DNA from 2 places in the Microbulbifer zhoushanensis genome. Region 2 is predicted to be linked to the other one. Evidence: riboswitches for the same ligand, from Rfam matches in the RefSeq annotation. Region 2 holds a riboswitch; the other holds the start of a gene.

Region 1 (4,419 bases), on a different contig from region 2:
GGTACAGCTGATGAATAATCTCGCGCGGATCTACTATGTGCGCGAGCACATCCGCTGGGAGTTCTGCCTGCCCTTTTTTGCCGGCTGTACCCTGGGTGCGGCGGTCATGACGATGGGACTGGCAAGCCTGGACTGGCAGCAGTTGCCGATGGCGCTACTTGCCGTCCTGATTTTTTACACCGTATTGAAACCGAAGAAACTGCCGGAAATCCGCCTGGCCCCGCGCAATTATTTCTGGGTCGGGATCGGAACCGGGACGCTGGGCATACTGGCAGGCGCCGTGGATCCATTGCTGGCGGCCTTTTTTGTGCGCAGGGACCTCTCGCCCAAAGAGGTGGTGGCGAATAAATCGGTCATGCAGGCCTGGTGCCATGCGCTCAAGGTGCCCGCGTTCATCTACCTGGGCTTTGCCTTTTCCGATCACCTGGGGCTGATCCTGCTGTTGACCTTGGCAGCGGTGGTGGGAACCCGGATCGGCATCGCCATGCTCAACCGCCTGGACAGCAGGCTGTTCTTCCGGCTGATGCGGTTGGCACTGTTGGTTGCCGGCCTGCGAATCATCTATCAACTGATTGTGAATTAACTGGAGCGCCGCCATGGCCGATTATCGCATCCTCAATCCCTACGACGGTGAGCTGATCGAAGAGTACGATTTTGCTGACCGCGACGATGTCGAGCGAGTTATTGGCCAACTGGTGGCGGGGCGTGCGGTACAGTCAGCCACACCAGCATTCGAGCGTTCCGATATCCTGTTGCGGCTTGCTGGCCTGCTCCGTGAGCACGCCGATCACCTGGCCAGGCTAATTACCGCCGAGACCGGCAAGACCATCAGTGACAGCCGGGTGGAGATCGAGCGCGCGTACAACACAGCCCTGGCGAGTGCCATGGAAGCGCGCGCCATAAACGGCGAGGCACTGGATTCCGATGCCTACCCTCCGCAGCGTGAGCGCATCGGCGTGGTGTTGTGGAAGCCGCTGGGCACGGTACTGTGTATCACTCCGTTTAATTTCCCCATCAATATCGCTGTACACAAGATCGGTCCGGCATTTGCCGCGGGCAACACCATCCTGTTCAAGCCAGGCCCGCAGAACAAGCGTTCGGCGGAATTCCTGGTGGAGCTTTGCTATCGCGCCGGTATGGATCGCAACGTACTGCAGATGCTGGTGCCGGATATTCCCGCCACCAGCTACGCCGTGGCGCACCCGCAGGTGCAGGCAGTCAACTTTACCGGCGGCACGGCGGCGGCCAATGCCATTGCCGCAGCGGCCGGTTACAAGAAACTGCTGCTCGAGCTGGGCGGCAACGATCCTCTGGTGGTGATGGCGGACGGCGACCTGGATGCGGCGGTATCCGCGGCCATCAACCAGCGGTTCGCCACTGCCGGCCAGCGCTGCACTGCGGCCAAGCGCCTGTTTGTGCAGCGCGAGGTTTACGAAGCTTTCACCGGCAAGCTGCTGGATGCTACCGCCCGCCTGGAAGTCGGCGACCCGATGGCGGAAGATACTTTTGTTGGCCCGCTGATCCACACTGCCGCCGCAGACGAGGTGCACGGACGTGTCGAGGATGCGGTGACCCGGGGTGCGCGGGTGCTGTGTGGGCATCGCCGCGAGGGCAACCTGTTGTGGCCCACGGTTATCGACAGGATCCCGGACGACGCGCCCCTGGTGGCAGACGAGACCTTCGGGCCGGTTATCCCGCTGCGCCCGTTCGACAGCATCGACGAGGTGATCAGGCTGGTTAATGACAGTCCCTTTGGGCTGCAGGCCGGGGTTTTCACCCGTGACCTGGGCCTGGCCAAGCAGCTGTTCAACGCTCTCGATGTAGGGCTGCTGGCTGTAAACGACGGCCCGGGCTTCCGCGCGGAGCATTTCCCCTTTGGCGGGGTGAAAGAGAGCGGGGTAGGGCGCGAAGGTGTGCGCTACGCCATTCGCGAGATGAGCTACCAGAAATCCCTGGTAATCTGACCCTCTCTTGGCCCCAGTTCACAATACTGTTGGCCGGCCTTGTCCAGGGCGCGGATCATCCACTATACTCCGGCACAACTTGTCGGAGTGCCTGTGGGCTGAGATCGCTGTTGCGAGATCCGTTGAACCTGATCGGGGTAACCCCCGCGTAGGGAACAAGATCTGAAGTCGCTACATATGTGAGCGCGGGGTTTTCACCATAAATCCCCCGCTACCGAAAAAGTCATTACACGACTTTCCTCTCTGCTGATTCTTCCCCGGGCGCTCGGGCGCCACTCTCCGCGAAAAAGCGCCACGTTGCGCATTTCCGCGCAATACAAAGGGGTCAGCATGTCTCAAGAAACCGATACGCCGGTCGACGCGAACCGAGAGTCCAGCGAACGGGATTCCACGAAAAAAAGTGGACAATCCCGCGCGGAAAGCCGCGAATCTGCCCGGGTTTTCCTCGACAACCTTACCGCCCAGTCCTTTCCCAATTCCCGCAAGATCTACCTGGAGGGTGACAGCACCGATATCCGTGTTGGCGTACGCGAAATCTGCCTGGGCGACAGTGTGGTGGGTGGTGACGAAAGCAACCCGGTGCTGGAGCCCAACGCGCCACTGCGGGTTTATGATACTGCCGGCCTGTATTCCGATCCGGACTACCGGCCCAATGTGCGCGACGGCCTGCCCCGGTTGCGCCAGGCCTGGATCGAGGCCCGCGGCGATACCGAGGTACTGACCACCCGGCAGGCGGCCTACAGCCAGCAGCGCATGGCCGACCAGGGCCTGGACCATATCCGCTTTGACAACCTGCCGTCCCCGCGCCGCGCCCGGGCGGGGCAGAATGTCAGCCAGATGCACTATGCCCGCCAGGGCATTGTTACCCCGGAAATGGAGTTTATTGCCGTGCGCGAGAATATGGGCCGCGCCGCGGCCGGCGAAGTGCTGGCGGAATCCGATTACGGCAAAGCCCGCGACGGCATTTTTATCCCGGAACAGATCACCCCGGAATTTGTGCGCCGTGAAGTGGCGGAGGGGCGCGCGATCATCCCCGCCAATATCAATCACCCGGAGCTGGAACCGATGATCATCGGGCGCAATTTCCTGTGCAAGGTGAATGCAAATATCGGCAATTCCGCAGTCACCTCGTCCATCGAGGAGGAGGTGGAGAAACTGGTGTGGTCCACGCGCTGGGGCGCGGATACGGTGATGGACCTGTCCACGGGCCAGAATATCCACGAGACGCGCGAATGGATCCTGCGCAATTCACCGGTCCCCATCGGCACGGTACCGATTTACCAGGCCCTGGAAAAAGTGAATGGGGTTGCCGAAGACCTGAACTGGGAAGTGTTCCGCGATACCCTGGTGGAACAGGCGGAGCAGGGGGTGGACTACTTCACCATTCACGCCGGGGTACTGCTGCGCTATGTGCCGCTTACCGCAAAACGCGTCACGGGCATCGTGTCCCGCGGTGGCTCCATCATGGCCAAGTGGTGCCTGGCCCACCACCGGGAGAATTTCCTCTACACCCACTTTGAGGAAATCTGCGAGATCATGAAAGCCTATGATGTGAGCTTCAGCCTCGGCGATGGCCTGCGTCCGGGTTGTATTGCCGACGCCAATGACGAGGCCCAGTTCGGTGAGTTGCACACCCTGGGTGAGCTGACTGAAATTGCCTGGCGCCACGACGTGCAGACCATGATCGAGGGGCCGGGCCACGTGGCCATCCACAAAATCCGCGAAAACATGGATGAGCAGCTCAAGCACTGCCACGGCGCGCCGTTCTATACCCTCGGTCCGCTGACCACTGATATCGCGCCGGGCTATGACCATATCACTTCCGGTATCGGGGCTGCACTGATCGGTACCTACGGCTGCGCCATGCTCTGTTACGTGACGCCCAAGGAACACCTGGGCCTGCCCAACAAGGAAGACGTAAAAGAGGGGCTGATGGCCTACAAGATCGCCGCCCACGCCGCGGACCTGGCCAAGGGCCACCCCCGCGCGCAGCAGCGCGACGATGCATTGTCCAAAGCCCGCTTCGAGTTCCGCTGGGAAGACCAGTTCAACCTGGGCCTGGATCCGGAGCGTGCACGCACTTACCACGATGAAACCTTGCCGAAGGAATCCGGTAAGGTGGCGCATTTCTGTTCCATGTGTGGTCCCAAGTTCTGCTCCATGAAAATTTCCCAGGATGTGCGGGACTATTCCCGCAAGCTTGAGGCGGAACAGGGCATGGAGGAAATGGCGCTCAAGTTCAAGGACATGGGCAGCGAGTTGTATCACAAGGGCTGATGCAGCGCGCCGCAACTTCGGCATTCGAGAGCTCCCGGCACAGGAAAACCGATGACCCTGACTGTCTCCAACCAATGTCCCCGCGTCGCCATCGCCGGCGGCGGCCTGATGGGGCGCCTGCTGGCCTGGCGCCTGGCATTGCGCGGGCTGGATATCACCCTGTTCGAGGCGGGCAGCC
Region 2 (4,419 bases):
AACCGCCGACCACAGCCATGTATTCACCATGGCCGGCTACCCTACCCGCGGCAATCCCATCCTGGGCAAGGTGGTCGGCAATGACAGCCGCGGTGAACCGGAGTCGGAACCGAAACTGGCCGATGATGGCAAGCCCTACACCACCCTGGGCTATGCCAATGGACGCGGCTTTGCCGCGCTGGGGGATGAGACCGATGCGGATGTCCGTTACGGCCTGCCCGCCAGCAACGGGCGCAGGGACCTGGCCGAAGTGGACACCACCGCACCGGGCTTCCACCAGGAAGCACTGGTACCCACCGAAGCCGAGACCCACGGTGGCGAGGACGTGGGTATCTGGGCCCGCGGCCCCGGCGCGCACCTGCTGTCCGGTACCCGTGAGCAGAGCTATATCTTCCATGTAATGGCCCGGTCGGGTGGTTTACTGGCCGATTGATCCGGCAACTTATAATAGAGGTAGAGGCCTCGCTAATAACTTTGTTAGCGAGGCTTACTATGAATGCTCCAGGTGTAAGAATAAGTTGTAAGCGCCGCCTGTAGACTGGATTGAAACTATCTCTGCGGGGAAGATTTATAAAAATAAAATTAGTTGATTATTAGCCGGCTGAAATAGATCTTATTTTAAATATTTACCACATCCAAGCATTATTCACTCGATAGTAAATGTCATCTTTGATTTGATTTTAATCTGGCGTATTTTTTTATTGTTCTACATCGGCACGCAGGATAGTGTTTTCAGGCGCTTGATGAATTAGCGCTGAGTTCAATTGTAACTACTAATCAAGGGCGAGCACCAAATGAAGTAGCGCATTACGGGCTCACATATGGTTGACATCCCAGGGAGAAAATAATGCGTGAGCTAAATCTTCAGGAAATGAAAAATGTAAATGGTGGTTTTTATCAGGCTCTACTACCGGTGGCTGTTGGTTTCGCAACCAGGTTTGTGACGAGTAAGTTAGCGAAGCATTTCATTGGTAATTTTTCACTGTCCTACGGAACCTATCAGGCAGCAGTGGGCTTGGATTCCAGGGTTCGCTAAACCAAAGTAAACTAACAGGAGTTGGAGCCGGCTTGGTAGAAAAAACTTTAGCCATCCAGGCCGGCTTTAAAATCCTATTGTGTTTGACAATGAAAAAATATCGAAAGTGCCCTCAATGTAAAACATGCAGTATTGATGTTGGACTCTTGGAGGATGGTACCTACTGCGAAGCTTGTGGTTGTGCTGTTGTAACAAGCGTATTCTACTCATCTGCCCTGAGTATCAGCATGGCCCTTCTTATCTCCATATGCATGAACCAGGGCCAGGTTGCTGCAGGACTCTTAGTCTTGTTGGCCCTGGCTATCAGGGTTTTTTTCCTGGACAAAATCGATGCGCGGATTATGCCAATCAGTAAAATTTAGTATCGACAGGATATGGCTATCTGGTTTGTGAAGTCGAAAGCCATTCCGGGAACCCGTTCTGCATTTAAAGGCCTAAGTCACAGGGTAAAAAACCGCCAGCCACACCGTCTGGCAATCCGGGTTCGTCCAGCTGACCCGGTGGCGCACGCGGGCGGGGATATCCAGGTAATCCCCCTCGCCCAGCACCACCTCGCGGCCGTCGGCAAAGGCGATGCGGCCACTGCCCCGCAGCACCATTACCCATTCGCCCTCTTCCTGGTCGTACCACTCCCCGGGTGGGGTAACCTGGCCCCGGGAGACAATCCGCTCGATTCGCACCGGGCCGCTTGCCAGCACCTCCTCAAACACCTCCGCGTCGAGCGCATCCGGTAGCTGCGTGAAAAAATTGCCGGGTTTCATGGGGGGCTCCAGGGTTTCAATGTGGTTTTCCGTCGTGTGCCAGCTGCCTGGCTGCAATGGTCAGCAGGGAAGCTACAGGCGCCCTGCCCAATTACTAACCAGCATGACTTCTGTTATGATCGCGCCCGCAACACCTTAGGGGTGGCTTCGGCCTGAGATGCGCGGTGATCGAAAGACACCACAGCGCGAACCCTTGAACCTGATCCGGTTAATACCGGCGTAGGAATAGGTAAGTCCAAGAATAGCCTCCTCACGTCGCAGCCCGGGTCTCTTTCACTTCAGCTTTTGCCGAGAGAGAACCATGAATCGCCCATCCAGAATAAGACCCATCGCCCTCTCAGTCGCAATGCCAGTCGCGCTGGCCGGCAGCCTGTCCGCCCTGCCAGCGGCCGCGACCGAATCCGGCACCCGGGACCTGGAAGAGGTCATCGTCACCAGCCAGCTGCGCGACACCAGCCAGCTCGACCTGGCGGCCAGTGCCAGTGTGCTGGACAGTGCCACCATCGGCGCCCGCGGCGCGGGTAACCTGGACCAGCTGCTCAACCTGGCTCCCAACGTCAACTTTGCCGCCGGTGCGTCCCGGGGCCGCTTTATCCAGATTCGCGGTATCGGCGAGCGCAGCCAGTTTATCGACCCGGTGAACCCGTCCGTGGGCCTGATCATCGACGGCATCGATTTTACCGGCCTGGGGCTGGCCGCCAGCACCCTGGATATGGGCCAGGTGGAGATCCTGCGCGGGCCGCAGGGCACGGTCTACGGCGCCAACGCCCTGGCCGGCCTGGTCACCATGACCAGCAATGCGCCCACAGACACGCCCATGGCAGAGGTCTCCGCAGAGGTGGCCGAATACAATGGCCGCACCCTGTCTGCGGTGGGCAGCGGTGCACTGACCGACAGGCTGAGCTATCGCCTGGCCGCCCGCAACCAGCAGTCGGACGGTTACATCGATAACGGCTACCTGGGCCGGGAAGACACCAACAATATCGATGAGTCGATCCTGCGCAGCAAGCTCCGCTACCAGGCCAGCGACGACCTGCAGCTGGATATCACCGCGCTCTATATCGACGTGGACAACGGCTACGACGCCTTCTCGCTGTACAACACCCGCGAGACCCTGTCGGACCAGCCCGGCTGGGACCGCCAGGAGACCCTGGCCGGTTCACTGGTTGCCCGCTGGTCCGGCAGTGACCTGTTTACCCTGGAGTCCACCGTCAGCGTGGCCAGCTCGGATACCGAGTACGGCTACGATGAAGACTGGACCTATGTGGGCTTTCACCCGTGGGAATACAGCTCCACCGACAATTACCTGCGCGACCGCAACAACCTGAGTGCAGACCTGCGCCTGCTGTCCACTGAACAGACAGCACTGTTCAATGGCCGCAGCAGCTGGGTGGCCGGGATCTACCTGCGCGATGAAAGCGAGGACCTGCAGCGCAACCAGGCCTTTACCAGCCAGTTTGAAACCGCCAACCAGGCCCTGTACGGGCAGTTGCGCACCAGCCTGGGCGAGACTCTCGCGCTGGTGACCGGCCTGCGCCTCGAGCAGCGGGAGGCGGATTACACCGATTCACTGGCGGTTGATGCCGGCAATAACGAAAACCTCTGGGGTGGGGATATCACCCTGGAATACCGCGGTATTGCCGATACCCTGGTCTACGGCACTGTCTCCCGTGGCTATAAGGCCGGCGGCGTCAACGGCCGGATCATTTCGGCCTCCGCCACCAACCCGGATATCGGCCGCGATGCCTTCGAGTTCGACACCGAGCAACTACTCAACTACGAACTGGGGATCAAGGGCGCCTGGCTGGACAACCGCCTGCAGGCGCAACTGGCCGCCTTCTACCAGGATCGCAGTGACGTACAGGCCAAGCAGTCGGTGTTCGACCCCGCGGATTTCTCCTTCGACGATTTTCTTACCAACGCTGCTGGCGGGGCAACCACCGGCCTCGAAGTGGAACTGGATTACCGCGCTACAGAAGCCCTGCGCTTCTTTGCCTCGGCGGGCTGGCTGAACGCCGAGTTCGAGGGTTTCGAGAGCACGTCCCATGTGGATGCCCGGGATGACTACAATGGCCTGGCACTGGCGCCGGTAAACCTGGACGGGCGGGATGTGGCCCATGCGCCCAATTACCAGTTCTTCACCGGTACCGAACTGTCATTGACCGAAAACCTGCTGCTGCGGCTGGAGCTGGAGGGCAAAGACGCCTTCTATTTCTCCAACAGCCACAACGAGAAGTCCATCGCCTACGAACTCGTAAACGCGCGCCTGACCTATCGCGGCGATAGCTGGGAGGCCTCACTGTGGGGCCGCAACCTGGCGGACGAGGACTATTACACCCGGGGCTTCTACTTCAGCAACCAGTTCGGCAACAACCCGGCCAATGGCTATGCGCCGGAAGCCTACTACCAGTATGGCGAGCCACGGGTTGCGGGCATTTCCGGTACCTATACGTTTTAAGATTTACCCACCTTTTTTAAAGTTTACGGGCGGCTTCTGCCGCCCATGATTCCGGACCAGGGGTCCCGGAGGCAACCTATGAACATTTCCGTCGAGATCAGCAAGTATCCGTTGAAGGACGAGTACATTCCCGCCATCCAGGACTTTATCGACCGGCTCAACCA

The links. Region 2 has a riboswitch for thiamine pyrophosphate ahead of LVD10_RS04865 (TonB-dependent receptor). Riboswitches for the same ligand answer to the same signal wherever they lie in the genome.
Region 1: linked by a shared signal. The riboswitch ahead of thiC (phosphomethylpyrimidine synthase ThiC) and the one ahead of LVD10_RS04865 (TonB-dependent receptor) in region 2 are both predicted to bind thiamine pyrophosphate.

Annotation. Positions count from the first base shown of each region.
Region 1 covers NZ_JAJSAO010000005.1:284,339-288,757, reverse strand. The annotation lists gene LVD10_RS12055 (sulfite exporter TauE/SafE family protein) at 1-583, shown strand, start outside; gene safD (sulfoacetaldehyde dehydrogenase SafD) at 597-1,964, shown strand; TPP riboswitch at 2,038-2,136, shown strand; gene thiC (phosphomethylpyrimidine synthase ThiC) at 2,295-4,241, shown strand; gene thiO (glycine oxidase ThiO) at 4,293-4,419, shown strand, end outside.
Region 2 covers NZ_JAJSAO010000002.1:289,708-294,126, reverse strand. The annotation lists gene LVD10_RS04880 (alkaline phosphatase) at 1-433, shown strand, start outside; gene LVD10_RS04875 (hypothetical protein) at 848-1,036, shown strand; gene LVD10_RS04870 (cupin domain-containing protein) at 1,471-1,797, opposite strand; TPP riboswitch at 1,925-2,040, shown strand; gene LVD10_RS04865 (TonB-dependent receptor) at 2,099-4,255, shown strand; gene LVD10_RS04860 (hypothetical protein) at 4,334-4,419, shown strand, end outside.